3 regions of the Melaminivora sp. genome follow, and region 1 is predicted to be linked to each of the others. Evidence: predicted binding sites of a transcription regulator. Region 1 holds the regulator's gene; each other region holds the start of a gene.
What was found. The regulator FNR, encoded in region 1, switches genes on or off when oxygen is low (the NO sensors DNR and NnrR bind a similar motif). The targets are predictions, from matches to a motif close to TTGATNNNNATCAA.
Positions count from the first base shown of each region.

Region 2: RT051_RS08065 (DUF3149 domain-containing protein) is a predicted target of FNR. The motif match lies at 2,496-2,509, and genes of this name have one in related genera.
Region 3: nirK (copper-containing nitrite reductase) is a predicted target of FNR. The motif match lies at 7,851-7,864, and genes of this name have one in related genera.

Region 1 is NZ_DAMCAM010000033.1:10,473-20,774, reverse strand. Features, by position in the region: gene RT051_RS08945 (CysB family HTH-type transcriptional regulator) at 1-261, opposite strand, end outside; gene RT051_RS08940 (CbiX/SirB N-terminal domain-containing protein) at 297-686, opposite strand; gene lptG (LPS export ABC transporter permease LptG) at 683-1,783, opposite strand; gene lptF (LPS export ABC transporter permease LptF) at 1,780-2,874, opposite strand; gene RT051_RS08925 (leucyl aminopeptidase) at 2,898-4,451, shown strand; gene RT051_RS08920 (DNA polymerase III subunit chi) at 4,511-4,948, shown strand; gene RT051_RS08915 (hypothetical protein) at 4,945-5,283, shown strand; gene RT051_RS08910 (branched-chain amino acid ABC transporter substrate-binding protein) at 5,456-6,583, shown strand; gene fnr (fumarate/nitrate reduction transcriptional regulator Fnr) at 6,689-7,417, opposite strand; gene hemN (oxygen-independent coproporphyrinogen III oxidase) at 7,608-8,990, shown strand; gene RT051_RS08895 (sulfite exporter TauE/SafE family protein) at 8,994-9,719, shown strand; gene RT051_RS08890 (cell division protein ZapA) at 10,037-10,302, opposite strand, start outside.
Region 2 is NZ_DAMCAM010000028.1:25,279-35,580, reverse strand. Features, by position in the region: gene mobB (molybdopterin-guanine dinucleotide biosynthesis protein B) at 1-324, shown strand, start outside; gene glp (gephyrin-like molybdotransferase Glp) at 336-1,559, shown strand; gene RT051_RS08075 (MoaD/ThiS family protein) at 1,556-1,825, shown strand; gene RT051_RS08070 (hypothetical protein) at 1,841-2,170, opposite strand; gene RT051_RS08065 (DUF3149 domain-containing protein) at 2,273-2,422, opposite strand; gene RT051_RS08060 (hypothetical protein) at 2,577-2,831, opposite strand; gene moaE (molybdopterin synthase catalytic subunit MoaE) at 2,893-3,369, shown strand; gene clpB (ATP-dependent chaperone ClpB) at 3,489-6,098, shown strand; gene RT051_RS08045 (hypothetical protein) at 6,184-6,519, shown strand; gene RT051_RS08040 (aldehyde dehydrogenase family protein) at 6,569-8,005, shown strand; gene RT051_RS08035 (GNAT family N-acetyltransferase) at 8,172-8,693, shown strand; gene RT051_RS08030 (tRNA-dihydrouridine synthase) at 8,874-9,839, shown strand; gene RT051_RS08025 (phospholipase D family protein) at 9,799-10,302, opposite strand, start outside.
Region 3 is NZ_DAMCAM010000001.1:109,190-119,491, reverse strand. Features, by position in the region: gene RT051_RS00525 (autotransporter assembly complex protein TamA) at 1-951, shown strand, start outside; gene RT051_RS00520 (translocation/assembly module TamB domain-containing protein) at 967-5,178, shown strand; tRNA gene RT051_RS00515 (tRNA-Arg) at 5,303-5,377, shown strand; gene RT051_RS00510 (isochorismatase family cysteine hydrolase) at 5,600-6,223, shown strand; gene RT051_RS00505 (phospholipase D-like domain-containing protein) at 6,252-7,646, opposite strand; gene nirK (copper-containing nitrite reductase) at 7,991-9,490, shown strand; gene RT051_RS00495 (ATP-binding protein) at 9,666-10,302, opposite strand, start outside.

The DNA.
Region 1 (10,302 bases):
GTACTGCTCGCCGATGCGCTTCAAGTTGCCGACCTCGCGCATGATCAGCTCGATGCTCTTGAGCACGTGCTGGCCCGGCTCGGTCACACGTTTGAGGCGCTTGCCATGGCGCGCGAAGATGTCCACGCCCAGCTCGTCCTCCAGCTCGATGATGGCCTTGGAGACGCCGGGCTGCGAGGTGTGCAGGGCCTTGGCCGCTTCCGTCAAATTGAGGTTGCGGCGCACTGCCTCTTGCACGAAGCGGAACTGGTGCAGGTTCATATCGTTTATAAGATAAAAAACCTGTTAATTATGCATTATTTATCTAACAAAGCCGCTTCGGCGGCAAGCTCGGCCAGCAGGGCGATGAGCCGTGCGTCCTCCCCCGCCACGGGCGCGAGGCGTAGCGACAGACCGGGGTTCGCATCGGCCAGTTCCTGCACCAGCCGCGGCAGGTCCTCGCGTACATGCCGGCCCGCGCCGAAGAACAGCGGCACGACGGTGATGCGCTCGAGGCCCGCGGCCTGCAGCTCCTGCACGGCGCTGGCCAGGTCGGGCGCGCACAGCTCCAGGTAGGCGCAGCGCACCGCCAGCTGTGGCGCGGCCTCGGCCAGCCGCGTCTGCACGGCCTGCACCGGTCGGCGCCACAGCGGGTCGCGCGAGCCGTGGGCCAGCAGCACCAGGCCGCGTGCTGGGGACTCGCTCATCGCCTCAGCACCAGCCACAGAAAGGCCGCCAGCGACAGCGCCATGTAGATCAGCCCTGGCGCTGCCGCGGTCAGCCAGGGCGACCACTGCTGCAGGTTGCCGGCAAAGCCGAACAGGTTGTTCAACAGGAAGAAGCTGATGCCCGCCATGACCCCGCCAAAGACATAGCCGGCGATGCCGCCCGAGCGGAAGTGCAGGTAGGCAAACGGCAGCGCCAGCACGACCATGACCAGGCAGCTCAAGGGATAGAACACCTTGCGCCAGAACTCGATCTCGTAGCGCTGGGCCGACTGGCCGTTGGCCTGCAGGTGGCGGATGAAGCGAAACAGGTCGATCGTCGCCATCTTGTCGGGCTTGAGCACGGCGGCCGCGACCATGCCGGAGGTGATGCGGGTGGGCCAGTCGAGCCGGTCGTCGGCCAGCCGTTCGAGCCGCACCGCGCCGCCCGCGGCGGGACGCTCGAACAGGCTGCGCTGCACCTGCTGAAGCTGCCAGGCCTGGCGGGCCTCGTCGAAGTCCCCCGACTCGGCCGACAGCGTGGCCGTGACGCGCCCCTGGACATCGAACTCGAACACGCGGATGCCGCGCATGCGCCCGTCGGTGCCCAGGGCGCGCACGTTGATGGCGCGCGAATGGCCGTCGGTGCGCTCCTTGAGCCAGGCGCCGGTCGCGCCGGTGCTGATCTGGCCGATCTCGCGGGCGTTGAACACCTGGGCAGCGCGCTCGGTGGCCGGGGTGACGTAGTCGCCCAGCACGAAGGTGAGGACGGTGCAGGCGGCGCCCAGCAGCAGCAGCGTGGCGAGCGTGCGCCACGGGCCCAGGCCGCTGGTGCGCAGGATGGTGAATTCGGAGCTTTGCGCCAGGCGCGCCATCACGAAGATGGTGCCGATCAGCACCGTGATGGGTAGCAGCTCGTACAGGTGGCGCGGCAGGTTGAGCGCGACGTAGATCACGGCGTGCATGACCTGGTAGCCGCCGCCCACCCAGCGCAGCTCATCGACCAGGTCGAAGAAGAAGAACAGCGCAAGGAACGCCAGGGTGACGAAGCCGACGCTCGTGGCGATCTCGCGGTAGATGAACCGGCGGATGGTCCTCATGCCCGCCCCCCGCGCTGCAACAGGCCGCGCAGCGACCACTGGTTGTGCCGCGCCGCCAGCAGCGCCAGCCCCAGCGCCAGCGTGCCGCCGTGCAGTGCCAGCAGAAAAGGCACGAGCGCCAGCTGTCCGGCGGCGATCCAGCTCTGCCCGACGTTCATGAGGTTGTAGTAGGCGATGAAGGCAAACAGCGCCAGTGCCATGCTGACGCTGCGCCCGGCACGCGGGTTGGCCACCGCCAGCGCCAGGCCGAGCACGACGAAGTTGAGCACGCCGAAGACCAGGCCCAGGCGCCAGCCCAGCTCGGCCTGCGCCGCCGGCAGCGGCTCGCGCAGGAGTTCGTGCGTGTCGCGCGCCTTGAGGGCCGCCTCTTCACGGCCGGCAGCGCCCGGAGTGCCGATGTGCACGCCGTATTCGGCGAATTCGCTCAGGCGCACGCCCGAGCGGTCCAGCAGCGCTTCGAGCCGCTGGCCGTTGCTGAGGATGGCCACGCGCTCGCCCTCGCGCACCTCTAGTCGGGCGCTGCGGGCCGAGGTGACGGTCTCGCGCTGCGGCTCGGTGGTGACGACGAAGACGTTGCTTGCCGCGCCCTCGCCCGGCGTGTCCTTGTCGATGAACAAGACGCGCGAGCCGCCCGCGGACTCCTGAAATTCGCCCGGGGCGATGCGGTCCACGTCGCTGCGCTGCTCGTACTGCTGGCGGATCTCCTGCACCTGCCGGTTGGCCCAGGGCCAGACCACCAGCGACAGCGCGGCCACGGCCAGGAGCACCGGCCAGGCAAAGCGCAGCAGCGGGCGCAGCAGGCTGACCAGGCCCTGGCCGGAGGAAAACCAGATCGCCATCTCGCTGTCGCGGTACATGCGCGAGAGCACGCTCACCACCGCGATGAACAGGCACAGGCTCAGTAGCGTGGACAGCTGCCCGAGCACGGTAAAGCCCATCACCAGCAGCACATCCGCCGGCCCCACGCTACCGCGCGACGCCAGCCCCAGCGTGCGTATCAGCATCATGGTCATGACCACGGTGACCAGCACCACCAGGGTCGCGCCGAAGGAGCGCGCCAACTCCTTGCGGATGGATGAATCGAATAACATTGTCTCGAAGGAAAACGCCGATTATGAACTTTGAACTCAAGTCCCTGACCCTGCCGGCAGCGGCCCGGCACAAGTGCGATCTGCTGGCCGTGCTGGTCCCCGAGGGCTTCGCACCCGCGCAGGACGCGGGCGCCGTGGGGGCACTGATCGCACGGGCACTCTCGCAGCAGGACCTGGAGACCAAGCCCGGCAAGATGCTGCAGCTGTATGCCCCCGAAGGCGTGGCCGCGCGTCGGCTGCTGATGCTCGGCTGCGGCGACGGCGGTGCGCAGGCGACGCGCAAGGCGGTGCTGGCATTGGCGGCGGCCCTGCGCCAGCCGGCGGTGCGCAAGGCCGCCGTGGTGCTGGCGGGCACGCCCGCCCCCGGGGCAGTGCAGGCGACGATTTGCGCCGCCGCCGAGGCGGTCTATGTGTATTCGGCCACCAAGAGCAAGAACGAGACCCATGTGCCCGACGCGCTGCTGCTGGGCATGGCCGACGCCGCGGCGGCGCGCAGCGAGTTCGCCACCGGCCAGGCGCTTGCGACCGGGATCGGGTTCGCCCGCGAGTGGGCCAACCGCCCGGCCAACCACGCCACGCCCAGCCTGCTGGCCGACGCCGCGCGCGAGCTGGCCAACCTGCCCGGCATCCAGTGCACGGTACGCGGCCCGGCGGAGGTGGCCAAGCTGGGCATGGGTGCCTTTCTCGCGGTGGCGCAGGGCTCGGAGCAGCCCCTGCGCTTCATCGAGCTGCGCTACGGTGGCGCGGCCAAGGCCGAGGCGCCCGTGGTGCTGGTTGGCAAGGGCATCACCTTCGACACGGGCGGCATCTCGCTCAAGCCCGCGCCCGAGATGGACGAGATGAAGTTCGACATGGGCGGCGCGGCCAGCGTGCTGGGGGTGTTTCGTGCCCTGGCCGAGCTGCAGCCCGCCATCAACGTCGTGGGCCTCATCCCGGCGTGTGAGAACATGCCCGACGGCCGGGCGCTCAAGCCCGGTGACGTGGTCACCAGCATGAGCGGGCAGACCATCGAGGTGCTCAACACCGACGCCGAGGGCCGCCTGGTGCTGTGCGACGCACTGACCTACGCGGCGCGCTTCAAGCCGCGCGCATTGATCGACATCGCCACGCTCACGGGCGCCTGCGTGATCGCCCTGGGTGGGCTGCGCAGCGGCCTGTTCTCCACGTCGGACGCCCTGGCCGCCGAGCTGCAGGGCGCCGGCGAGGCGGCGCTCGACCCGTGCTGGCGCATGCCACTCGACGACGAGTACGGCGAGGGGCTCAAGAGCAATTTCGCCGACGTGGCCAACGTTGCGGGCCGGCCCGCCGGCTCGGTGACGGCGGCCAAGTTCCTGCAGCGCTTCGTCGGCGACCTGCCGTGGGCGCACCTGGACATTGCCGGCACGGCCTGGAAGGGCGGCGCTGCCAAGGGCGCGACCGGCCGGCCCGTCGGGCTGCTCGTGGAGTACCTGATCGCCCAGGCCGGCCAGGCGCCTGCGGCGCAGCCCCATGCCGCGCCCAAGGCTGCCGCCAAGGCAGGGTCCAAGACCGCTCCCAAGTCCGCCCCCAAGGCCGCGCCCCGGGCGGCGAAAGGCTGAGGGGCTGCCATGCCCGTAGCGGGCCTGCCCACGCCGGCCCCCGGGCACCAGCCAGGCACATGACCGAGATCGCGTTCCACTTCAACGCACCGGATAGGTTCGGGCACATCTGCCGCGTGGTCCGCAAGGCGCTGCGCCAGGATGCCCGGATTGTCATCGCGGGAGACCGAAAGGCCTTGCTGCGCCTTGATCGCATGCTATGGTTTTTGGAGCCTTCCGACTTCGTCGCCCACTGTCTGGAAGACGCTGCCGCCGACGTCGTGGAAGCGTCGCCGGTGCTGCTCACCGAGACGCCACTCGCGTGCAGCCACCGGCAGGTGCTGATCAACGCGGGCGAGGGCGTGCCTGAGGGCTTTGCCGAGTTCGCCCGCGTGATCGAGGTGGTGCCGCAGGCCGACCCGCAGGAGCGTGCCCAGGCGCGCCAGCGCTGGCGCCAGTACCAGGCCGGCGGCTTTGCCATCGTGCGCCACGACCTGGTGGGCGGGGCGCGCGAATGACCCAGCCACCGCGCACGCCGCCGCGCTTCGTCCCCACCCTCACGGAGGTGGTGCATCTTCCGGCGGAGGACGGCGCGCCCGCGCCGGCCGCCCCCGCCACGGCGGCGCTGCAGCTGCCCGTGGCAGCCGACGGCCTGCAGGAGGACATGGTGCACCGCCTGATGCAGCGCGTGGACCTGGTCCTGGAGCACAGGCTCGCCGAGGCCATCGCCCTGGTCATCGAGGAGCAGACGCGCTCCATCGGCACGCGCCTGCGCGAGGAGGTCGAGACCGTGGTGCGCCAGTCCGTCTATGAAGCCGTGGCCGAGGAATTGACGAAAAACTGCCGCCCCTGAACCGGCGCTGGCCGGGCACTGAAACACGTTCCAAAGCGATGACAGGGTATATCCCGGTGTGGTATCGGCGTGATTTTCTCGTGTTCCCTAGTGTGGGCGGTTTTGAACTGCGATATGTTTCTGCGCGTTGTCACGCAACGCCACTTCCAGCAATGAAGGATCGGAGACATCTATGCAATTGAAGTTGAAACTGACCGTGGTGGCCGCCATTGCGGCCATCGCCGGCATGACCCACGCCCAAGAGGTGGTGAAAATCGGTCACGTGGCGCCCGTGTCCGGGGCCCAGGCGCACTACGGCAAGGACAACGAGAACGGCGCCCGCATGGCGATCGAGGAGCTCAACGCCCAGGGCGTGACCATCGGCGGCAAGAAGGTCAGGTTCGAGCTGCTGGCCGAGGATGACGCGGCCGACCCCAAGCAGGGCACGGCGGCGGCGCAGAAGCTGTGCGACGCCAAGGCCGCCGGCGTGGTGGGCCACCTCAATTCGGGCACCACGATTCCCGCGGCCAAGGTCTACAACGACTGCGGCATCCCGCACGTCACGGGCGCGGCCACCAACCCCAACCTGACCAAGCCCGGCTACAAGACCACGTTCCGCATCATCGCCAACGACAACGCCCTGGGCGCGGGGGTCGCGGCCTATGCCAGCGACACGCTCAAGCTCAAGACGGTGGCCGTGGTCGATGACCGCACGGCCTATGGCCAGGGTCTGGCCAACGTGTTCAAGCGGGTGGCGGCCGAGAAGGGCATGAAGGTGGTCGACGAGCAGTTCACCACCGACAAGGCCACCGACTTCATGGCCATCCTCACGGCCATCAAGGCCAAGAACCCGGACGCCATCTTCTTCGGCGGCATGGACCCGCAGGCCGGCCCCATGCTCCGGCAGATGGAGCAGCTCGGCATGGGCAACGTGAAGTATTTCGGTGGCGACGGCCTGTGCACGACCGAGATCGCCAAGCTGACCGCGGGCGCCAAGACCCTGTCGAACGTGGTGTGCGCCGAAGGCGGCGCGTCGCTGGCCAAGATGCCCGGCGGCATGGCCTGGAAGGCCAAGTACGACGCCAAGTACCCTGGCCAGTACCAGATCTACAGCCCCTACACCTACGACGCCACCATGCTGCTGGTCGACGCCATGAAGCGCGCCGGCTCGTGGGATCCGAAGGTTTACATCCCGGAGTTGCTCAAGTCCAGTTACAAGGGTGTGACGGCCAACATCGCCTTCGAGTCCAATGGCGAGATGAAGAACCCCGCGATCACGCTCTACCACTATCCCGACGGGAAGAAGACCCCCCTCAACTGAGCGGGAACGGCAGCCCCGGCGGCCAGCGCCGCCCGGGCTGCAAACGCAAAAAAAGGCAATGCGCAGGCATTGCCTTTTTGCGTTCCGGGCAGCGCCGGCCGAGGGTCAGTGGCAGGCCTGCTGGCTGTTGACGATGCGCTTGAGGGCGTTGGTGTCGATGATGCGCACGTGGCGCTGCTTGACTTCGACGATGCCTTCCTCGACGAATTTCGAGAAAGTGCGACTCACCGTTTCAAGCTTCAGGCCCAGGTAGCTGCCGATCTCCTCGCGCGTCATGCGCAGGACCAGCTCCGACTGCGAAAAACCACGCGCGTGCAGGCGCTGTACCAGGTTCAGCAGGAAAGCCGCCAGCCGCTCTTCGGCACGCATGCTGCCCAGCAGCAGCATGACGCCGTGCTCGCGCACGATTTCGCGGCTCATGATCTTGTGCACATGCGTCTGCAGGGCGTTGATCTCGCGCGAGAGCTCCTCGACCCGGTCGAAGGGCATGACGCAGACCTCCGCGTCCTCCAGCGCCACCGCGTCGCAGGTATGGTGGTCGTTGACGATGCCGTCCAGGCCGATGATCTCCCCGGCCATCTGGAATCCCGTCACCTGGTCGCGCCCGTCCTCGGTGGCCACGCAGGTCTTGAAGAAGCCCGTGCGGATGGCGTAGAGCGAGGTGAAAGGGTCGCCATTGCGAAACAGGTTGCCGCCGCGCTTGACCTTGCGCCGAACGGCGACGATCTCGTCCAGGCGCTTGAGCTGCTGCTCGTCCAGGCCCACCGGCATGCACAGCTCGCGCAGGTTGCAGTTGGAGCAAGCAACCTTGATGGCTTGAAGGTTGGGAGACATGGGTACCCTGGTCATGGCGCTAGCTTACATCCGAACGCTGCAAGGCCTGCGAAAGTCGCAGGCACGCGCACGTGCTTTGATCCAGGGCGAATTGTCATTTCGCAGACATTGGGTCCTCTTGATCGAAATCAAGGACGCTCGGGCGCCAGCTGGGGCACAGTGCCCGACTCACCCTGAGGAATTACCCCCTATGACCGTTGTCACCACCGAACTGCTGCGACGCTTCGACGTTCCAGGGCCACGCTATACCTCCTACCCCACGGCGGATCGTTTCGTGGAAGCCTTCGGCGAAGAGGAATACGTGCTGGCCCTGCAGCAGCGCCGGGTGGGATCGGTGGGCAAAGCGATGCCGCTGTCGCTGTACGTCCACATTCCGTTCTGCCAATCCCTCTGCTATTACTGCGCGTGCAACAAGATCATCACGCGCCACCCCGAGCGCGCCGAGGTCTATCTGCGCTACCTGAGCCGCGAGATCGACCTGCATACCGCGCACTGCGGCGTGGGACAGCAGGTGAGCCAGCTGCATTTCGGCGGCGGCACGCCCACGTTCCTGTCCGACGAAGGCCTGCGCGAGCTGATGGCCATGCTCAAGCGCAGCTTCACGCTGGTGCCGGGCGGCGAATACTCCATCGAGGTCGATCCGCGCACCGTGGACGAGTCGCGCCTGGCCCTGCTGGCCGAGCTCGGCTTCAACCGCCTGAGCTTCGGCGTGCAGGACTTCGACCCCGAAGTGCAGAAGGCAGTGCACCGCGTGCAGCCGGCCGAGCAGGTGTTCTCCCTCATCGAGAGCTCGCGCCGCCTGGGGTTCGAGTCCGTGAACGTGGACCTGATCTACGGCCTGCCCCGGCAGACGCCCGAATCATTCGAGCGCACGCTGGGGCAGGTCTCCGAGCTGCGGCCGGATCGCATCGCGCTCTACGCCTACGCCCACCTGCCCGAGCGCTTCAAGGCGCAGCGGCGCATCATCACGGCCGAGCTGCCCATGGCCTCGGCCAAGCTTTCCATGCTGGCGCAGGCCCTGGAGGTGTTCGAGGGCGCGGGCTATGTCTATGTGGGCATGGACCACTTCGCCCTGCCGCAGGACTCGCTGGCGGTGGCCAAGCGCCAGGGCCGGCTGCACCGCAACTTCCAGGGCTACAGCACCCAGCCGGACTGCGACCTGATCGGCCTGGGGGTGTCGGCCATCGGCCGCATCGGCGCCACGTACAGCCAGAACGTCAAGACGCTGGACGAGTACTACGATGCCATCAACCAGGGGCGCCTCCCTATCGCGCGTGGCCTGGCGCTGACGAAGGACGACCTGGTGCGCCGCTCGGTCATCATGGCGCTGATGTGCCAGGGCGAAGTGCTGTTCGAGCCCATGGAGGCCGCCTGGCTGATCGACTTTCGCAGCTATTTCGAGCCCGAACTGCAGCAACTCGAGGAGATGGCCGGGCAGGGCCTGGTCAAGCTGGCCGACGACGGCGTGCAGGTCACCGAGCTGGGCTGGTACTTCGTGCGCGGCGTCGCCATGGCGTTCGATAAATATCTGCAGGCCAACCGGAACCGCGCGCGCTTCTCCCGGATCATCTGATCCATGTTCCTCACGCTTGCGTCCACCGTCTTCCTGATGGGCCTGGTGGGTGGTACGCACTGCCTTGCCATGTGCGCCGGGCCCTGCGGCGCAGTGATAGGGGCAGGGGGACGCCCTGCCGCCCCGGGCGAACCTCAGGTGATCCACTGGCTGCCGCGCCGCCCGGTGCTGGGCCGCACGCTGGCCTTCCACGTCGGGCGCCTGGCGGGCTATGGCACCGCCGGTGGTGCCGCAGCCTTCGCCATGGACCAGCTGGCCTGGCTGGGCCAGCACAGCAGCGCACTGCGGCCGCTGTGGACCATGACGCATGTGCTCATCATCGCCTGGGGCCTCATGATGCTGCTGCAGGCACGCCAGCCCGCCTGGATAGAGAGCGCCGGCCGCACCGTGTGGGCGCGCGTGCAGCCCCTGGTGGCACGCCCGGGCGGACTGTTTTTCACCGGCATGGCCTGGGCATTGCTGCCCTGCGGGCTGCTTTACACCGCGCTGCTCACCGCTGCCCTGAGCGGCAGCGTGGCGCGTGGCGCGGCCAGCATGGTGCTGTTTGGCATCGGCAGCGGCCTGTGGCTGGTGGCGGGCCCCGCGGCCTGGCAATGGCTGCGGCAGCGGCTCAACCGGATGCAGCAGGCCAGCGGCTCGCGTGCCGCAGGCGCCGTGCTGTGCGTGCTCGGCGGCTGGGCGCTGTGGATGGATGTGATGCACGGCCAGCCCGCGCCCTGGTGCGCCTGAGCGCCTGCCCCGGGGCGGGCGGTGACAGCTGGGGGAAGAGGGGAGAGGGGGGTAGGCGGAGGGCGGGGAGCCCCGGCTTCGCTCGAAAGAAGGTGTCTGCAAATGCCACCGGACCGGCATCCTGAACCGGGGGTTCAGGTGGGCGAGGGCAACCTGACATTGGGTTCATCTGACGCGAGATGATCACGCCTGCCAGGCGATGTACCAAGCCCGGGCTCCAAGAGCATTGGTTCAAGGAAATATAAAGCCCGGCAGCATCGCAGACAGGTGCATTGTAGGCGCGTTGCGCGCCCCGCGAACACCCCGTTCGCCAATGCTTACAACCCCGGCGCGTCCCCAGCGGCGAGGGCCTGGTCCAGCCGGTCGAGCAGGGCGGCGAGGCGCTCGTCCTGCAGGTGTGGCGGCTCTTGCGGGGGCTGCGCGGCCGGGTGTGCGGACGCCTCCTGCTGGGCGGCCTCGCGGTCGGCCAGGTCGAAGGCCAGGTTGAGCGCCGCCAGCACGGCGATGCGGTCGCGGGCGCGCACCTTGCCCGCATCGCGGATGCGCGTCATGGCCGTGTCCACGCGCTCCACCGCGGCCATCA
Region 2 (10,302 bases), on a different contig from region 1:
GCGCTGCCCGATCTGCTGGCCTTGCTGGACGCGGACGTGGACTGGGTCCTGGTCGAGGGCTTCAAGCAGGCCGGCCTGCCGCGCATCGAGGTCTGGCGTGCAGCGCCCGGCTCCCTTCCATCCGGCCCGCGCCCGGTGCATTACCCGGACGACGCCGGCATTCTTGCTGTCGCCACCGACGACCCTGCAGCGCTGCCGCGCCCGCCGCGCCAGCCCGTGCTGCCACTAGATGCGCCCGCGCAGGTGGCCGACTGGCTGCTTGCGCATGCCGCGCTGTTCGACCATTCCCCGCAAGGCGCCGACCGCGCCCTGCCCGTGCATTGAAAGCCCCTGCCATGAGCCGACTGCCCCTGAAACCCCTGGACGAGGCGCTGGCCGAGCTGCTGGTGCAGGCCGCGCCCCTGGCCGGCAGCGAGACGGTGGACCTGTTCGGCGCCGACGGCCGCGTGCTGCTGCAGGCGGCTGTCTCCGAGCTGCAGGTGCCGCCGCAGGACAACAGCGCCATGGACGGCTACGCCCTGCGCTGCGCCGACGTGCCGGCGCCCGGCGCCGTGCTGCCTGTGTCGCAGCGCATCCCGGCAGGCAGCGTCGGCACGGCTCTGGCCGCTGGCACGGCCGCGCGCATCTTCACCGGCGCGCCCGTGCCCGAGGGTGCCGACGTGGTGGTCATGCAGGAGGACTGCGAGGCACTGGAGGACGGCCGCGTGCGCGTGCAGGTGCTGCCCACGCCGGGGCGCAACATCCGCCGTGCGGGCGAGGACATTGCCCTGGGCGCGCAGGTGCTGGCCGCCGGCACGCGCCTGGACCCGGCGGCGCTGGGCCTGGCCGCCAGCATCGGCCTAGCGCGCCTGCCGGTGGCGCGGCGGCCGCGGCTGGCGCTGTTTTCCACCGGCGATGAGTTGGTCATGCCCGGCGCCGTGCCGCCCGCGGCGATGCGCCCGGGCGCCATCTACAACAGCAACCGCTTCTTCCTGCGCGCGCTGGCCGAACGGCTGGGCTGCGAGGTGACCGACTTCGGCATCGTCCCCGACCGGCTGGACGCCACGCAGGACGTGCTGCGCGAGGCCAGCCGCGAGCATGACGTGATCCTCACCAGCGGCGGCGTGTCGGTCGGCGAGGAAGACCACGTCAAGCCCGCCGTGCAGGCGCTGGGTTCGCTCAACCTGTGGATGGTGGCCATGAAGCCGGGCAAGCCGTTCGCCTATGGCCGCATCGACGGTGCGCATTTCATGGGGTTGCCGGGCAACCCGGTCTCCAGCCTGATCACCTTCATGGTGCTGGTGCGGCCCTTCCTGCTGCGGCTGCAGGGCGTGGCCGACGTCGCTCCGCAAAGCGTGGCCGCGACCGCCGCATTCGACTGGCCCCGCGCCGACAAGCGCCGGGAGTTCCTGCGCGCGCGCCTCAACGCAGCCGGCGAGCTCGAACTGTTCGCCAACCAGGGCTCGGGCGTGCTCACCTCCACCGTCTGGGGCGATGGGCTGATCGACACCCCCCCGGGCCAGTCCATCGCCCGCGGCGACCGCGTGCGCTTCCTGCCCTTTGCCGAGTTGCTGTCATGACCGAGCCTGCCACCCGAAAAGTCACCGTGCGCTACTTCGCCTCGATCCGTGAGGCGGTGGGCACGGGCCAGGAAACCCTGCAGACCCGCGCCGCCACGCTGGGCGCACTGCGCGACGAGCTGGTGGCCCGGGGCGAGCCCTGGGCCGGCTGCCTGGCGCCGGGCCGCGCCGTGCGCATGGCCTTGGACCAGCACATGGCCAGCGAGGCCGATGCGCTGGCCGACGGCTGCGAGGCAGCGTTCTTTCCGCCGGTGACGGGCGGCTGACGGCGGGGCGGGGCTTCAGTCCGGCGCTGGCGGCTCGGGCAGCGCCGGGCTGCGCCAGGCCAGCAGTTCGGCCAGGCGCAGCGTGATCCAGCGGGCCTCGGCCGCATCCACTCCCGAGCCGGGCGCGCACAGGCCGGCGTGGATGCCGGCCAGCACGCCGGCCTCGGACGCGCCCTCGCGGTGGTAGAGCAGCTGCGCCTGCTCGACCAGGTGGCCCGCCAGGTCTTCGCACAGCTCGTAGCGCTCACGCACGTGGGCCATGCTGGCCGTCAGGCGCTGGCGCGCGTCGCAGTGCAGGGCGGAGAAGCTGGGCGGAATCAGGATCTGGTTGTCGTCCTCGTGCATGCGCGCATTGTCGCGGCGACGCAGCACGCCCGGCGCACGGGCACAAAAAAGCCCGGCAGCAGGGCCGGGCGGTAGCGGGCGGACAGGAGCCGCCGCGCGGGTTCAGCGCTTGGGCTGCGCAGTCTCGGCCCTGGGCGCGTCGTCGCGCATGAACAGGCGCAGGAAAAACACCCCCATGCCAAGCATGAAGGCGATGCCGATGGCACTGAACAGGCCGACATCGGTGGTGAAGAGTTCTTGTAGCAGTCGCATGGGGCTTTCCTTTCCTTCCTCGTCTTTATGGGTGTGAACCCCTGCATTGCAGTACAGACGCAAGGGTTTTTCCTTGAGTCAGGTCAAGTGAAAGGACCGGTGCCATCGCAGCGGCGCCCATTGTTGTGCTGGCGCAAGCCTTTGCAGGCACCCTTCAGTCGGGCACGAACAGCTTCTCGAACCGCAGCTGGTCGCTTTCGAGCTCGAAGCTGACCAGCTGGCCCATCTTGCCGTCGGCCTTGCGGTGCGCGGCAAACAGGCTGCAGCGGCCTGACAGGCCGAAGCTGGGCAGGTCGATCAGCGCGTAGGGGTGGGGCACGAAGCTCTGGTGGAGGAAGACCACGCGGTGCTCGTTGCGCGGGGAAGGGTAGAGGGTGTACTCGGCGGTGTGAAGGGCTTGCTGGGCCATGGCGCATGCGTGGCGTTAAAGTGCCGGGCACTGTAGCAACCCCCGTCCTGTTCCGCTTGCCATGGCCTGCATCTCCATCCAGACCGAAGATTTCGACGTTTCCGCCGAACTGGCCGCGCTGCGCGCCGGCGACGGCCGCGTGGGCGCCGTGTGCTGCTTCGTCGGCACGGTGCGCGAGCGCAATGAGGGCGATGCGGTGGCGTCCATGGAGCTGGAACACTACCCCGGCATGACCGAGCGGGCCATCCAAGCCATGGTCGATGCCGCGCTGGCGCGCTTCGACCTGCATGGCGTGCGCATCATCCATCGCGTGGGCCGGCTCGCGCCGCAGGATCAGATCGTCCTCGTGGCCGTGACGTCGGCGCACCGTGGCGAGAGCTTCCAGGCCTGCGAATTCCTGATGGACTACCTCAAGACGCAGGCGCCCTTCTGGAAGAAGGAGGAGACGCCCCAGGGCGCGCGCTGGGTGGATGCGCGCGTGAGCGACGACGCGGCGCTGGCGCGCTGGGGCATCCAGGCGGCGCCCATGGCTGGCTAGGGCCCGCGCATGAAGCAGGCGTGAGCCGCTTTCCGTCCGGCCGTCGTGAATTCGCCGGGGCGCCGCGGCTTGAAACCCGCGCCTCGCAGCCTTAACTAGCAACGAGTTGGAGGTTACCCATGCGCCTTGAAAAATTCACGACCAAATTCCAGGAAGCGCTGTCGGACGCCCAGTCGCTCGCGCTCGGCCACGACAACGCCTATATCGAACCCGTGCACCTGCTGGTGGCCATGCTGCGCCAGGAGGGTGGTCCGCGTGCGCTCGTCGAGCGCACGGGCGCCAACGCGGGCGGCATGATCGCCGCGGCCGAAGCCGCCATCAAGCGCCTGCCCCAGGTGCAGGGCCAGGAGCAGGTGCAGGGCAGCCCGGAGCTCGGGCGCGTGCTGCAGGCCACCGAGAAGGAGGCCATCAAGCGCGGCGACCAGTTCGTCGCCAGCGAGCTGTTCCTGCTCGCGCTGGTAGACAGCAAGGGCGACGCCGGCCAGATCGCCCGCGACAACGGCCTGTCGCGCACCAGCCTGGAGTCGGCCATCGAGGCCGTGCGCGGCGGTCAGGCCGTGGACAGCGCCGAGGCCGAGGGCCAGCGCGAGGCGCTGAAGAAGTTCACGCTCGACCTGACCGAGCGCGCGCGCGCCGGCAAGCTCGACCCGGTCATCGGCCGCGACGACGAGATCCGCCGCTCCATCCAGGTGCTGCAGCGGCGCACCAAGAACAACCCCGTGCTGATCGGCGAGCCGGGCGTGGGCAAGACTGCCATCGTCGAGGGCCTGGCCCAGCGCATCGTCGCGGGCGAGGTGCCCGAGACGCTCAAGAACAAGCGCGTGCTGGTGCTGGACATGGCGGGCCTGCTGGCCGGCGCCAAGTACCGCGGCGAATTCGAGGAGCGGCTCAAGGGCGTGCTCAAGGAAGTGGCGCACGAGGAGGGCCGCGTCATCCTGTTCATCGACGAGCTGCACACCATGGTGGGCGCCGGCAAGGCCGAGGGCGCGATCGACGCGGGCAACATGCTGAAGCCCGCTCTCGCGCGCGGCGAGCTGCACCTGATCGGCGCGACCACGCTGGACGAGTACCGCAAGTACATCGAGAAGGACGCGGCGCTGGAGCGGCGCTTCCAGAAGGTGCTGGTCGAGGAGCCCAGCGTCGAGGACACCATCGCCATCCTGCGCGGCCTGCAGGTGCGCTATGAAGCCCACCATGGCGTGGACATCACCGACCCGGCCATCGTCGCCGCGGCCGAGCTCAGCCAGCGCTACATCACCGACCGCTTCCTGCCCGACAAGGCGATCGACCTGATCGACGAAGCCGCCGCCAAGATCAAGATCGAGATCGACTCCAAGCCCGAGGCGCTGGACCGCCTGGAGCGGCGCATGATCCAGCTGAAGATCGAGCGCGAGGCCATGAAGAAGGAGCACGACGAGGCTTCGCAGAAGCGCCTGCAACTGATCGAGGAGGAGCTGTCCAGCCTGGAGCGCGAGTATGCCGACCTGGAGGAAATCTGGAAGGCCGAGAAGGCCAGCGCCCAGGGCAGCGAGCAGATCAGGAAGGACATCGACGCCATCCGCACCCAGATCGAGGACCTGAAGCGCAAGGGCGACTTCAACCGCGTCGCCGAGCTGCAGTACGGCCGCCTGCCCGAGCTGGAAAAGCAGCTCAAGGACGCCCAGGACAGCGAGGCGGGCGGCGCCGACGCCGCGCCGCGCCACAAGCTCCTGCGCACGCACGTGGGCGCCGAGGAGATCGCCGAGGTGGTCAGCCGCGCCACGGGCATTCCGGTGGCCAAGATGATGCAGGGCGAGAAAGACAAGCTGCTGCACATGGAGGAAAAGTTGCACGAGCGCGTGGTGGGACAGGACGAGGCGATTGCCGCTGTCTCCAACGCCATCCGCCGCTCGCGCTCGGGCCTGTCGGACCCGAACCGGCCGCTGGGCAGCTTCCTGTTCCTGGGCCCCACGGGCGTGGGCAAGACCGAGCTGTGCAAGGCGCTGGCGGGCTTTCTGTTCGACAGCGAGGAGCACCTGGTGCGCATCGACATGAGCGAGTTCATGGAGAAGCACTCCGTGGCCCGCCTGATCGGCGCGCCGCCCGGCTACGTCGGCTACGAGGAGGGCGGCTACCTGACCGAGACCGTGCGCCGCAAGCCCTATTCGGTGGTGCTGCTCGACGAGGTGGAAAAGGCCCACCCGGACGTGTTCAACGTGCTCCTGCAGGTGCTGGACGATGGCCGCCTGACGGACGGGCAGGGCCGCACCGTGGACTTCAAGAACACGGTCATCGTCATGACCAGCAACATCGGCTCGCACCTGATCCAGAGCATGGTCGGCCAGGACCAGGAGGAGATCAAGGAGGCCGTCTGGGGCGAGCTGAAAGCCCACTTCCGGCCCGAGTTCCTCAACCGCATCGACGAGACGGTGGTCTTTCACGGCCTGGACGCGCGCCACATCGAGGCCATCGCCCGCATCCAGCTGCATGCGCTGCAGGCTCGCCTGGCGAAGATGGATCTGCACCTGCAGGTCTCGCCCGCCGCCATGGCCGAGCTGGCCAAGGTCGGCTTCGACCCGGTGTTCGGCGCGCGCCCGCTCAAGCGCGCCATCCAGCAGCGCATCGAGAACCCGCTGTCCAGGCTGCTGCTGGAGGGGCGCTATCCGCCCAAGAGCGTTATCCCGGTCGGGGTCGATCCTGTCCACGAGCCGGGGGTATTCCAGTTCGGCGAGGCCGAGGCGGCAGCCTGAGGCCTACCATGGGAGGCCGCGCGGGTGGCGGGGCGTCATGTCCGCGCCGCAGACCCGCCCTTCCTCCCGTCTGCCAGAAAGGGGCATGGCCTTGAATGAAATGTTGTCCGGAGTCTTCCGGTGGACTTTGCGCCTGCTGGCCGTGGCCGTGGGCGCAGTGCTTTTCCTGAGCCTGTTGGCTGCTGCCTGCGTGCTCGCGCTGATCTGGGGTGCCCGCATGCTCTGGGCCCGCCTGACGGGGCGCCCCGTCACGCCCTGGATGCGCGTGAACCCGCGCGGCGCCTGGAGCACGGCCACGCGCAGCACCGCGCGCTGGACGGCGCATGCCGCGGGCTCGGCCCGCGCAGCAGGCGCGTCGGCCTCGGCCCGCATGCGCGGCGTGGCCGACGTGACCGACGTGCAGGTGCGCGAGATCCGCTGACCGCGGCCCCTTCTGACCCACAGGGCCCGGCCTGCCGTGGCGTTTCTCCATGATGCCTGACGACATTCGCGACCTCTTCGAGCGCCAGCGCTCGGCCAGCCGGGCGCAGCCCGAGGTGCCGCTCACCCTGCGGCGCGAGCGGCTGCTGCGCTTGGGCAAGCTGATCGAAGAGCACGCTCCCGTCCTGGCGGCGGCGGTGCAGGCGGACTTCGGCATGCGCTCGCCGCGCCTGACCGAGGTGGCCGACTTCTTCGTGCTGCGCGCGCAGATGGCGCAGACGCTCCGGCACCTGGCGCGCTGGAGCCGGCCGCAGAAAGTGCGCACCCCGCTGTTCCTGCAGCCCGCGCGCGGCTGGATCGAGCGCCAGCCCCTGGGCGTGGTGGGCGTCATCTCGCCCTGGAACTACCCCATCCAGCTCGCGCTGGCTCCGGCCATGAGCGCGCTGGCCGCAGGCAACCGGGTGTTGCTCAAGCCCAGCGAGTTGACGCCACACACCTCCGAGCAGCTGCAAAGGCTGGTGGCCCAGTTCTTCGCCCCCGAGGAGTTCGCCGTGGTGCAGGGCGATGCGGCCGTGGCCGCGCTCGTGGCCTCGCTGCCGTTCGACCACCTGGTCTTTACTGGCTCCACCGCTGTCGGGCGCAAGGTGGCGCAGGCGGCGGCCGCGCACCTGACGCCGACCACGCTGGAGCTGGGCGGCAAGTCGCCCTGCATCATCGATGCCGATTGCGATCTCAGGGACGCGGCGCTCAAGATCGCCCACGGCAAGCTGCTCAACGCCGGGCAGACCTGCATCGCCCCTGACTACGTGCTGCTGCCGCGCGGCAGCGAGGCCGCCTTTGCCGAGGCCTTCCGCGCTGCCGTGGCGCGGCTTTTTCCGTATTTCGAGGGCAACCCGGACTACGCCTCCATCATCACCCCGAGACACCTGGCGCGGCTGCGCACGATGCTGCAGCAGGCCCAGACCCAGGGCGCCGAGCTGCACGTGCTGCAACCTGTGCCTGGCTCGCCGCCTGCGCCGCCGCAGTCTATCGGCGACGGCCTGGCCCGGCAGATGGCGCCCGTGCTGGTGTTCGGTGCCAGCGCGCAGATGCAGCTCATGCAGGAGGAGATCTTCGGCCCGGTGCTGCCCGTGCTCAGCTACGAGCGGCTGGACGATGCCATCGCCCACATCAACGCCCATCCCAGGCCGCTGGCGCTGTACTGGTTCGGCCGCAGCGAGCGAACGCGCGACGACGTGCTGCGCCGCACGGTGAGCGGCGGCGTCTCCGTCAACGACACCCTGATGCATATCGCCCACGAGAACCTGCCCTTCGGCGGCGTGGGCGACAGCGGCTGGGGCGCCTACCACGGCGAGCAGGGCTTTCTGCGCTTTTGCCATCAGAAGGCCGTGCTGTCGCAGTCGCGCTGGTCGATGGGGCACTTGCTGTACCCGCCCTACGGCGCCCGCTTCGAGCAGGTCATGGCGCTGCTGCGCCGGCTGATGTAGGCCGCACCCGAGCCCGCGGCCCGCATATAGCGCATGGGCCGCGCAGCTGCTGGCGGACGGGCGCAATGGCAGGGCGCGCCGTGTGCCAACAGCACCCCCTGGCGCTGCCGTATCCGTTTGCGTGAAAATAGCGGGTTTTCCCTTGTCACCCGTCTTCGTTTCCCTCATGTCCAGTATCCAGGTCCGCCCTGCCACGCTTCGCGATGCCAAGGCCATCGCCCAGGTCCACACTGCTGCCGCGCTGGAGGCTTACCGCGGCCTCCTGCCAGACGATCAGCTGAAAACCATGTCCTCGTTGGAAAAGCGCCAGGCCTACTGGCGCGAAGCCATCGAATATTGCGAGCCGCAGGTGCAGGTGGCCGTGGAAGGCGACAAGATCGTCGGCTTCGTCGGCTTCGACCGCTCGCGCGACGCCAAGACCCGCCCCACCACCGGCGAGATCTGGGCCATCTATGCCGCCCCCACGCACTGGGACCAGGGCGTGGGCGTGGCCCTGTGGGATGCGGCGCGCGACGGCCTGGCCGAGGAGGGCTGCACCACCGTCACCGCCTGGGTGCCGCTGCGCAACGAGCGCGCCCTGCGCTTTCACGAGCTGGCCGGCTTCAAGCGCGAGATGACCACGGCCAAGACCGCGCTCATCGGCGGCGTGAAGATCGAGGAAATCCGCCTCAAGCGCCCGCTCAGCTGAAGCGGACTGCCGCGCCGCCCGAGAGGCGGTGCTGCGCAGGTCGCCAGGATGACTGCTTTGCTCTTAAAAAAATAGCTGAAAGTCCATGTTGCACAAGGGCTGAAGGCTTGTTTTATGAGTAATTCAACGGAAGGTGCTTGCGCACTGGCAGGCCGGGGTGGGGCCTTGCTGCTCGCGCCCATGGAAGGCCTGCTCGATTTCGTCTTGCGCGATGTGCTGACGCGCATCGGCGGGGTCGATCGCTGCGTGAGTGAGTTCATCCGCGTCACCGGCCTGCTGCTGCCCGACCGGGTGTTCCTGCGCTTCATCCCCGAACTGCAGCGCGGCGGCCGCACCCTGGCCGGGGTGCCCGTGCGTGCCCAGCTCCTGGGCTCGGACCCGGTCAGCATGGCCGAGAACGCCGCGCGCCTGGCCGAACTGGGCGCGCCGGGCGTGGACCTGAACTTCGGCTGCCCGGCCAAGACGGTGAACCGCCATGGCGGCGGCGCCTCGCTGCTGCGCGAGCCCGAGCGCATGGCCGCCGTGGTGGCGGCCGTTCGCCGGGCCGTGCCGGCGCACCTGCCGGTGTCGGCCAAGATGCGCCTGGGCTGGGACGACAGCAGCCGGGCGCGCGAGTGCGCCCAGGCCATCGAGAGCGGCGGTGCCTGCGAGCTGGTGGTGCATGCGCGCACCCGTGCCGACGGCTACCGGCCGCCGGCCCACTGGCACGAGATCGCGCCGCTGCGCGAGGCGCTGGGCATCCCGGTGGTGGCCAATGGCGAGATCTGGAACGTGCAGGACGCGCTGCGCTGCCGCGAGGCCAGCGGCTGCGAGGCGCTGATGCTGGGGCGCGGCATGGTGGCCGACCCTGGCCTGGCGCTGGCCATCCGATCCCATGACCAAGGGCAGCCGGCCGCTGCCCTGGCCTGGCCCGATCTGCTGGAGCCCATGGAGCAATTCTGGCGCATGGTGTGCGAGGAGCTTGACCCGCACCAGCGGGCGGGGCGGCTCAAGCAATGGCTCAACCTGTTGCGTCGGCGTCATGCCGAGGCCCAGGCGGCCTTCGACGAGGTGCGCGTGATGACCGACCAGCAGCGCATCTCGGACTGGCTGCTGCGCCAGCGGTTTACAGCAGGTGATCGGGTGCCAGAGGTCCGAGCAGCCTGAGCAGCAGGCGCAGGCCGGCGCTGCTGTCGGGGTCGCTGTACGCATCGGGCAGGTCGCTGCCCTCCGGCGCGCGCCAGACCAGCGCACCATCACTCTCGCGCTGCACGTGCCAGGAGCCCCGGCGCATGGCATTCTCGATCTGCTGCGCGGCCTGTTGCGACAGCGCCGGGCTGCGGATCAACAGTGCCACTTCGGTGTTTTGCAGCTGCGAGCGCAGGTCCAGGTTCATCGAGCCCACGACCAGAAGGTTGCGGTCGACCACCATGACCTTTGAGTGCAGCATCGAGCGCGAGGCCCCGGTCGCACCTCCGGAGGCGCCCTCGTTGCCGGCGTTGGCGCCCTTCTTCGCCGGGCGGGCCGGGGCGCCGGAGCTGCCAAAAGCGGTGCGCAGGCCGGCCTGCTCGCTGCGCAGTTCGTACAGCTCGACCCCCAGGTCCAGCAAATCCTTGCGGTGCCGGGCGTA
Region 3 (10,302 bases), on a different contig from region 1:
TTCGGCGTGGGTTTTTCCACCGACGCGGGCGCGCGCGTCTCGCTCGACCACACGCACAACCGCCTGCCCGTCATCGGCTGGCGGGCGCTGTCCAAGATCGAGTACGACCGCAAGCACAAGCGCCTGTCCACCGAATGGACGGCCCTGCCCGGCGAGGACGGCTGGCGCTGGTTCACCGGCGCCCACGTGCTGCGCGAAACCACCGGCAGCTACGAGGTCAACAGCTCGCGCCTGCGCGCCGGGCGCAGCAAGAACGCCGACCACATCGATCGCAGCTACTTCCTGCAGTTCGACGCGGCCAAGAACCAGGGGCCGGCGGCGCCGCCCTCCAGCAGCGCCCTGACGGCCAACTACGGCTGGACCGGCCGCTATTTCAACGATAGCAACAACCCCACGCGGGGCTTTGGCTTGGCCGCTGAAATAGGTGCAGGCTACACGCTGCACCCGCAGCGCGACCCGTTCACGCGGCTGATGCTGCGCTGGCAGTCCTTTGTCGGCACGGGCCGGGTGGACATGGGCGAGGGCATCCGCCGCGACAGCCGCGTGTCGCTGCGCGCCGAGGGCGGCGCGGTGCTGGCGCGCGAGGCCGCCAACATCCCGGTCACGCAGCTGTTCCTGACGGGTGGCGACACCACTGTGCGCGGCTACGGCTACCGCAAGATCGGCGCGCGCACCGATGCCGACACGCTGTACGGCGGGCGCTACATGGCCGTGGGCAGCGTCGAGTGGCAGCGCCCGATCGCCATCCGCGGCAACCGCACCGACTTTGAAAGCGCCCTGTTCATCGACGCCGGCGCCGTGGCCGACAAGCCCGGCGAGCTGCGCGCCCGCGTGGGCGTGGGCGGCGGCCTGCGCTGGCGCAGCCCCGTGGGGCCGCTGCAGGCGGACGTCGCCTACGGCCTGCAGTCGCGCCAGGTGCGGCTGCACCTGCGCCTGGGCTACACGTTCTGATTCCTTTTTCCCCGCATGTCCTCGCACCAGTCCCCCGACCCCTACGCCGCCGCTGCGGCGCCGCCCGCCGCCCCGCCGCGCAAGAGCCGCTGGCGCCTGCTGTGGCGCGCCTTGGCCCTGCTCGGCGCGTTGCTGCTTGCGCTGGCGATGTTCGGCTGGTGGTGGGCCGGCAGCAGCACCTCGCTGGCCGCCGCCGTCACGCGCGCCGCGGCCTGGCTGCCGGCGGGCCAGCAGCTGGAGACGCGCGACGTGAGCGGATCGCTGCGCACGGGCGGACGCATCGGCTGGCTGCGCTGGAGCAGCCCCACCCTGGCGGTGGAGGTGGAGGACGCCGAGATCGGCTGGAAGCTCGCGCCGCTGCTGCGCCGCCAGGTGCAGCTGGGCGAAGTGCACGCCGCACGCGTCACCCTGCGCCAGCAGGGCGAGGCCAGCGACGCGCCGACCCAGCCCCTGCAGGAGCTGGTGCTGCCGGTGCAGGTGGATGTGCCGTTTCGCATCGACCACCTGGTCTGGGCCGGGCGCGGCGAAGACGCCAGGCCCCTGACCATCGACGACCTGGCCGGCCGCTACCGCTACGACGGCACCGAGCACCAGGTCGAGGTCGAGCGCGTCACGCTGGCCCAGGGCCAATATGCCCTCAAGGCCACGCTGGGCGCGCGCGCGCCCATGCCGCTCGATGCCACGCTGGACGGTACCGTGCGCACGCCCGTGCCGGGCAGCGACCAGGCGCTCACTGCCCAGGCCCATGCGCGCGTGACCGGCACGCTGGCCACCGAGGCCGCGCGCCTGGACGTGGTGGCGCAGCTACGCGAGGCGGCAACCCAGGCGGCCGAGGCCGGCGAGCCGCAGGACGGCCCGCCTGCCGCAGCACCGGCGCGACCCGCGGGCCACCCTGCCCCCGGCGCGCCGTCGGGCGACGCCGGCGGCGCTGCCATGCGTGCCGACGTGCAGGCGCGTATCGCCCCCTGGAAGCCGCAGCCGCTCATCGCCGCCGACGCCCGGCTCGAGGCCCTGGACCTGGCGGCGCTGTGGCCGCAGGCCCCGGCGACCGGCCTGTCCGGCAGCGTCAGCGCCCAGCCCGAGGGCGAGGACGGCTGGCAGATCGGCGCCGACCTGGCCAACGCCCTGCCCGGCCCCTGGGACCAGGGCCGCCTGCCGGTCGAAGCCCTGCAGGCCGAGGCGCATTACACCGAGGGCACCATCACCGTGCCGCAGGCGCAGCTGCGCGCGGGCGGTGGCAGCGTGTCGCTGCAGGGCAGCTACACCCCGGACACCCAGGCGCTGCAGGGCCGGGCGGGCATCGCCGGCGTCAACCCGGCGCGGCTGCACACGCGGCTGGCGGCCGCCCCCCTGAACGGCACGGCCAGCGCCAGCGGCAACGCCGAGGAGTCGGTGCGGTTCGAAGCCGACCTGCGCGCCGCCGCCGTGCGCCTGCCCCCCGCCCGGCGGGGCGAGCCCGCGCCCCTGCTGCTGCAACGCCTGGCGACCCAGGGCCGCTGGCAGGGCCAGCACATCGACATCGCGCAGCTGCTGGTGGCCGCCCAGGGCGCACGGGTGCAAGGCCAGGCGCTGCGCATCGACATCGCCGGCCCCGGGGCCAGCGGACGCGTGCAGGCCGAGCTGCCTGGCGCCAGCGCGCGCATCGACGGCCAGATCGCCCCGAACAGCGGCGCCGGCAACTTGCAACTGGCCGTGAGCGACGCGCGGCGTGCGCAGGGCTGGCTGGCCGGCCTGGGCATTGCGCTGGCCGGCTGGAGCCTGGACGGCAGCGCCTCGCTCGATGCACGCTGGCGCGGTGGCTGGCAGAGCGCGCAGCGCCAACTGCAGGCCGCCGCCCTGCTGCCCACGGCCGGCGCAGCGGGCGCCAGCGCCCCAGCCCCCGCGGGCGACTTCACGCTGCAGGCACGGCTGCAGGCGCCGCGCCTGTCACTGGCCCACGCGCCCCGTCCCGGCAGCAGCGACGCGCCCCTGGCGCTGGAGCTGGCGGGCACCAGCGCCAGCCTGGACGGCAGCCTGCGCCACCTGGCCCTGGCACTCGAAGGCCGGCTGCGTCAGGACAAGCGGCAGGCCGACGTGCAACTGCGCGCCCAGGCCGGCAGCCGCGGCGCCGGCCGCTGGCAGGGCGAGGTGCAGGGCCTGCAACTGCGCCTGGACACCGGCCCGCAGCCCGGCCCCTGGACGGTGCAGCTGGCCGAGCCGCTGTCCTTCACGCTGCAGCAGGCGCCGCGCCTGGTGCTCGAGGCCTCGGGGGCCAGCGCCCGCGTGCGCGGACCGGCACCGGGCGAGGCGCTGGTGCGCTGGCAGCCGCTGCGCTACGCCAGCACCGCCCAGGGCGGCATGGAGCTGCGCAGCCAGGGCACGCTGCAGGGCGTGCCGCTGGCCTGGGCCAACCTGCTCCAGACCGAGGGCCAGGGCGCGCTGGAGCGCCTGGGCCTGTCGGGCGACCTGATGCTGGGCGGCAGCTGGGACGTGGACGCGGGCGCCGGCCAGCCGCTGCGCGCGCGCGTGATCGTCCAGCGCGCCAGCGGGGACCTGCGCATCGACACCCCCGAGCCGACAGGCGGCGGCTCGTTCACCGTCGTGCATTCCAGCGGCGAAGGCAAAGGCGAGGGCCGCCCCAAGGCGCAGACCGTGACCCCCGCCGGCACCAGCGCCGGACTGCGCGAGGCCGTGGTCGAGCTGACCGCCGAGGGCCAGTCCGTGCGCGCCCGCCTGTCCTGGGACAGCGAGCGCGCCGGCCGCATCCAGGCCGAAGGCAGCACCCAGCTGGCCCAGGACGCCGAAGGCGGCTGGCTCTGGCCCGACAGCGCGCCGCTGGCCGCCAGCGTGCGCGCGGAGATGCCCGAGGTGGGCGTGTGGTCCATGCTCGCCCCGCCGGGCTGGCGCGTGCACGGCACGCTCAGCGCCGACGCCCGCGTGTCGGGCACACGCGCCGCGCCGCACTGGACGGGGCGCTTGGCGGCCGACCGCTTCGCCATCCGCTCGGTGCTCGACGGCGTCGACCTGCAGGACGGGCGCCTGCGCGCGACGCTGGAGGGCCAGCAGCTGACCATCACCGAGCTGCACCTCAAGGGCGGCCACGGCAGCCGCGCGCGCATCGCCGGCTTCAGCGGCAACCGCACAGCGGCGCCCGCCGACGGTGGCACGCTCATCGGGGGCGGCACGCTGTCATGGGCCGGCAAGGCGGGCGACGGCGCCCCGGCCATCCGCATGGACCTGAACGCGCGCGCCGAGCGCCTGCAGGTGCTGGTGCGCGCCGACCGGCAGGTCAGCGTCTCGGGCACGCTGCGCGCGCAGCTGCACAACGGCCAGCTGGTGCTGCGCGGCGACCTGCGCACCGACCGCGCCACCATCATCCTGCCCGAGGCGGGCGCGCCCACGCTGGGCGACGATGTGGTGGTGCGCTCGGCGGCGCTCGACCGCGTGGCGGCCGAGAAAGCCGGCAAGAGCGCACGCGCCGCACAGGCCGAGGCCCAGGTGCAGGCCCAGGGCAGCGTGCAGGCTGCGCGGCCGCCCGACATCGCCCTCTCGCTGGACCTGGGCGACGACTTCGCCCTGCAGGGCCGGGGCGTGACCACGCGCCTGACCGGGCGCCTGCAGATCACCAGCAGCGGCCCCGCGGGCGGCATGCCGCGCGTGACCGGCGAGGTGCGCACAGACCAGGGTCGCTACCGTGCCTGGGGCCAGGCGCTGGACGTCGAAAGCGGCCTGCTGCGCTTTAACGGCCCCTACGACAACCCGTCGCTGGAGGTGCTGGCCCTGCGCCCCAACATCCCCGTGCGCGCTGGCGTGCAGGTCACCGGCACGGCCAAGGCGCCGCGCGTGCGCCTGTATTCCGAGCCCGAGCTGCCGGATGCCGAGAAGCTCTCCTGGGTGGTGCTGGGCCGCAGCGCCGCCGCCGGCGGTGCCGAGGCCGCGCTGCTTCAACAGGCAGCGCTGGCCTTCCTGGCCGGCGAGGGCAAGGGCAGCAGCGGCGGCATCGCCCAGCGCCTGGGCTTCGACGAGGTGGGCTTCAAGGGCCCGGGCCAGGGTGAGGATGCCAACGGCGCGGCGCTGACCTTCGGCAAGCGCCTGTCCAAGGATTTGTACGTGACCTACGAGAAGAGCCTGTCGGGCACCATGGGCGTGCTCTACATCTTCTACGACCTGTCCCGGCGCCTGACCCTGCGCGGCCAGACCGGCACGCAGAGCGCGGTGGACCTGATCTACACCGTGCGCTGGGATTGAGGCCGCGCTCAAAATGTGAGAGAAAAAGACCTTTTGCCCTTGCTGGACAAGGGCCTTCAGCTATCAAAAGTGAAATTAACAGCCGGTCTGGCGGAGCGGCTTACAATCGCCCGCTCCGCTGCCGCTCCCCGTAGTTCAATGGATAGAACGGGCGCCTCCTAAGCGCCAGATGCAGGTTCGATTCCTGCCGGGGGGACCACGGCCTTCTCCTGTCGCCCTGCCCCTTCGACCCGCAGCGCCGAACGCCCTGCCTGGGGCCCGGAAGCTCAGACCGCGTCTGTAGGACCTGGTGCCGGGGCGGCTGTCCTGGCCTACCCCCCGCGGGCCGGGGCGGCCTCCTACGCCCCGCCCCAGCAGCCGCCCGGTATGTTTGCGCCCTGATCTCCATCTTTCCAGGTCCAGCGCGACACCCAGGACGACCATGAGCAAGAAAACCCCTGCCCCGGTGCTGCGGAGCACCGAACTGCCGGAAAGCGAACAGGTGCTGCTGCTGGTCGATGTCATCAACCCGATGCAGTTTCCGACCGCGCGCGACCTGCTGCCCCACGCGCATGCGGCAGCGCAGTGCATCGCGCGCCTCAAGCAGCGGCTGACGCGCCAGGGCGTCGCGACCATCTACGCCAACGACAACTACGGCACCTGGCACAGCCAGTTCGGCGACATCCTGGCGGCCTGCCAGGAGCTGCCCGACGAGCGCGGCGACATCGCCCGGCTGCTGACGCCTGCGCCCGAGGACCTGGTCATCCTCAAGCCCCAGCACTCGGCCTTCCACTCCACCCCGCTGCAGCACCTGCTGGGCCGCATGAAGACGCGCAAACTGGTCATCGTTGGCTGGGCCGCCGACATGTGCGTGATGCTGACCGCCACCGACGCGCGCATGCAGGGCCACGAGGTCTGGGTGCCGCGCGACTGCGTGGCGGCCGAGACGCCCGAGCGCTGGAACCGCGCCATCGGCCAGCTTGAAGAGGTCTTCGAATGCTCGGTACGCCAGGCCGTGCGCCCGACCGCCAGGCGCGCCAGCAACGCCAGGGCCAACCCCAAGTGAGTGCGGCCGGGCACCAGCGGCCGAACCGCTACAGCTGAAACCCCAGGGCCCGCACCACGCCCTCGCCCATGTCGCGCACCAGGGAAGGGGCCTGCGCCTCGTAGGGCTGCGCGGCGGCCGTCTGGCGCGTGCACCAGTCCGAGAGCCACTGCACGTCGTGCCGGCCATAGAAGGCCGTCATGGCCTCGTAGTTCAGGAACAGGCTGCGCGCGTCCAGGTTGAGCGAGCCGGCCAGGGCCAGGTCGTCGTCGATCAGCACCGCCTTGGCGTGCAGCATGGCCGGCGACAGCCACACGCGCGCGCCGGCGGCCGCCAGCTGGCGCAGCGCGCGCTCGCGGGCGATGTCGGCCAGGCGGTGGTTGGAGCGCGCCGGCACCAGCAGGCTGACCTGCACGCCGCGCCGGCACGCCAGGCACCAGGCGTCGAGCAGCCCGTCGTCGGGCACGAAGTACGGCGTCACGGCGACGATGCGCGCCCGTGCGTGGAAGGCGCCGGCCATGAGCAGCGCATGCACCGTGTCGTCGGCGTGGTCGGGGCCGCTGGTGATCCACTGCGCCAGCGCCCCCCGCGGTGACTCTCCCAGCAGCGGCAGGTGGGGCGGGCGGCGCATGCGCCGCAGCGTGCGGCCCTGGGCGATGCGCCAGTCGGTGCCGAACTGCACGTGGGCCTGGGCGGCCAGCGGGCCGTGGACCTCGAAGCTCAGGTCCACCCAGGCCGGCCGGCCGGGCTGGTCACGGAAATACTCGCCCGCCAGGTTGCGCCCGCCGCTCCACAGCCGCCAGTTGTCCGCCACGACCAGCTTGCGGTGGTTGCGCAGGTTGGTGTGCCCGCGCAGCGGATTGTGCAGCAGCGGCATGAAGCGGCGCACCTGCACGCCCTCGCGCGCCAGGGCGCGCAGCATGCCGCGCGGCATGGACAGGCTGCCCACGGCATCGACCAGCAGGCGCACCGCCACGCCGCGGCGCGCGCTGGCCAGCAGCGCCCGCGCGATCTCGCGGCCCACCTCGTCGTGGGCGAACACGTAGGTGCAGACATCGAGCCGCTGGCGCGCCGAGGCGATGGTGGCCAGCAGGCCGTCGAGCGCATGCGCGCCGTCCTCGTGCCAGACCACGCGCTCGTTGCGCACCGCGGGCGCCACCTCCATGCCGGCGAGCAGCTGCGCCGCCCAGGCCGGCCCCTCGCCCGCGGGCGGCGGCGCCTGCCAGTGGTGGCGCCGCGCGGGCCGGGCGAACTTGCGCACGCCAAACAGCAGGAACAGCGGCAGCGTGGCATACGGGAAGGCCACCATGCCCAGCACCCAGCCGATGGCCGCCGAGGGGTGGCGCCGCTGCTGGTTGATGCGTGTGCCCAGCACGTAGATCAAAAGGCCCAGGACCACGGCGATGGTGTGGCCCAGACTGGACAGCAGCGCGATGCGGATCATGGCGGCCCCCCGTGCAGTGCGGGCACACAGGCAACGGCGACAAAGGCAGGGTTCGGCATGGCCGGGAGCATAGCGACAGTGCCCGGTGTCCCCAGCGAACGCGGCGACACTTGGGAGAAATCAATTTTTGTAGCAGGAAACCATTGACCTGCAACGCTCGCAGAGGGATATCAGGAAAAACCCGGCATCTCGGGTGATCCCTAATTGACTTGAGTCAAATTTCTTCCTGTTTAAGATGAATTTTTAATTCATCTTTAAATACAATAGCGCCAGTCTCCACCGCGATGCACCTGCAGACGGCCGAGGAGACCTATTCAAAGTTCTTCCCGATAAGGATGGTTGTCATGCAATCCCCGCGTTCGTTCCCCCGCCTTCCCCTGGCCGTTGCTGCTGGAGCTCTGCTGGCGAGCACGCTGGCCTACGCGGCGCTGGCCGAACAGCACCAGGGCCACGTCGCCGTCGCCTCCGCCCCTGCGGCCGCCGTGGCCCCGGCGGCGGCAGCCGGCGATGCCGCCACCGTGAAACGCTTCGTGCTGGAGACCGGCATCGTGGACGGCAAGATGGTCTTCGTCGATGACCACGGCGTGGCCAACCCGGTGCTTCGCGCCGCCGTCGGCGACACCGTGGAGATCGTGCTGAAAAGCGGCGAAGGCGCCCAGCACGACCTGGCCATCCCCGAGCTGGAGGTGCAGTCGCCCAAGTTCGACGCCAGCACTGGCACCGTCACCGTGCGCTTCACGGTCACGCAGGCCGGCACCTTCACCTACTACTGCACCATTCCCGGCCACCGCCAGATCGGCATGGAGGGCACCTTCGAGGCCGTGCCCGGCAACGGCAAGAACGCCGCGCCCACGGCCGCCAAGGTCTCGCCGCTGAGCGGCGCGCAGCTCTACACCGCGCCCGCCTCGCGCCCGGCGGATGCCGCCGCACTCAGCATCGCCATGGACCCGGCCGCCGTGCCCGCACCCATTGGCAACCGCCCGCCGCAGCTGCTGAAGTACCGCATGGAGACGGTGGAGCTGAACGGCAAGCTGGACAACGGCACCAGCTTCACCTACTGGACGTTCGACCGCAAGGTGCCCGGCCCCATGCTGCGCGCCCGCGTGGGCGACAGCGTCGAGCTGACCCTGGCCAACGCCCGCGACAGCAAGATGATCCACTCCATCGACCTGCACTCGGTCACCGGCGGGCACGGCGGCGGCGAGCACACCCAGGTCGCCCCGGGCCAGGAGAAGACCATCACCTTCAAGGCCTTGAAGCCCGGCCTGTACGTCTACCACTGCGCCACGCCGCTGGTGCCCCAGCACATCGCCGCCGGCATGTACGGCCTGATCCTGGTCGAGCCCGAGGAAGGCCTGGCCAAGGTGGACCGCGAGTACTACGTGATGCAGGGCGACATGTACACCACCCGCCCGCACGGCGCCAAGACGCACCAGGAAGCTGATCTGGACAAGATGGCTGCCGAGCTGCCCGACTACTACGTCTTCAACGGCGCCGTGGGCTCGCTGACCAAGGAGCACAAGCTGACCGCCAAGGTGGGCGAGACGGTGCGCATCTACTTCGGCGTGGGCGGCCCGAACAAGATCTCGTCCTTTCACGTGATCGGCGAGATCTTCGACAAGGTGTACAGCGAAGGCTCCATCAGCTCGGTCAAGAAGGACGTGCAGACCACCCTGGTGGCCCCGGGCGGCGCGACCATCGTCGAGTTCAAGGTGGACTACCCCGGCCAGTACACCCTGGTGGACCACGCCCTGTCGCGCGCCGGCAAGGGGGCAGTGGGCATCCTGGAGGTGACGGGCGAGAAGGATGCCAACATCTACAAGGTGGGCGGCGCCGGGCGCTGAAGGCTGGGCGGCGCCGGGTGGCGGGGGACGGCCGTTTTGCGTAGCGCGGCTGGCCCTCACCCCCACCCTCTCCCAAAGGGAGAGGGAGTGAAAACCCGCGCCGGGTAACGATCCTGCGCTATGAAAATTGGAAAGCGGCGGCCTTGCGGTCGCCGCTTTTTTTGGTGCGCGTGTTTCAGGCGCGCGGCAGCGCCAGTTGCACGCGCAGGCCGCCCAGGCGCGGGGCGTCCAGCAGTGCCAGCTGCGCGCCGTGCATCTGCGCGATGGTCTGGGCGATCGACAGGCCCAGACCACTGCCGGCCACGGCCGCCCCTTCAGCGGCCTGGGCGCGGTGAAAGCGCCGCAGCACCCGCTCGCGCTCCGCCGGCGCGATGCCGGGGCCGCTGTCGTCCACCGTCAGCACCAGCGCATCGCCCTGCACTTGCAATGCCACGTCCACCGTGCCGCCCTCGGGCGTGTACTTGACGGCGTTGTCCAGCAGGTTGCGCAGCAGGATGGCCAGCGCCTCGCCCTGCCCGCGCACGCTGGCAGCGGCCGCGTCGCCTTCCAACGGCGCCAACCCTAGGTCGATGCCGCACGCGTGCGCGGCGGGCGCGGCATCCATCACGGCGCGCTGCACCAGCTTGGCCAGCACCAGGGGCTGCAGCGCCGCGCCGCTGGCATGCGCCTCCTGGCGCGCTAGGGCCAAGAGCTGCTCGACCAGCCGTGTGGCGCGGTCGATGCCGGCGGCGAGGCGCTCGGCGGCGCGCGTGCGCGCGGCGTCGCCCTGCGCGCGCGCCAGGGCCTGGGCCTGCAACTTCAAAGCCGCCAGG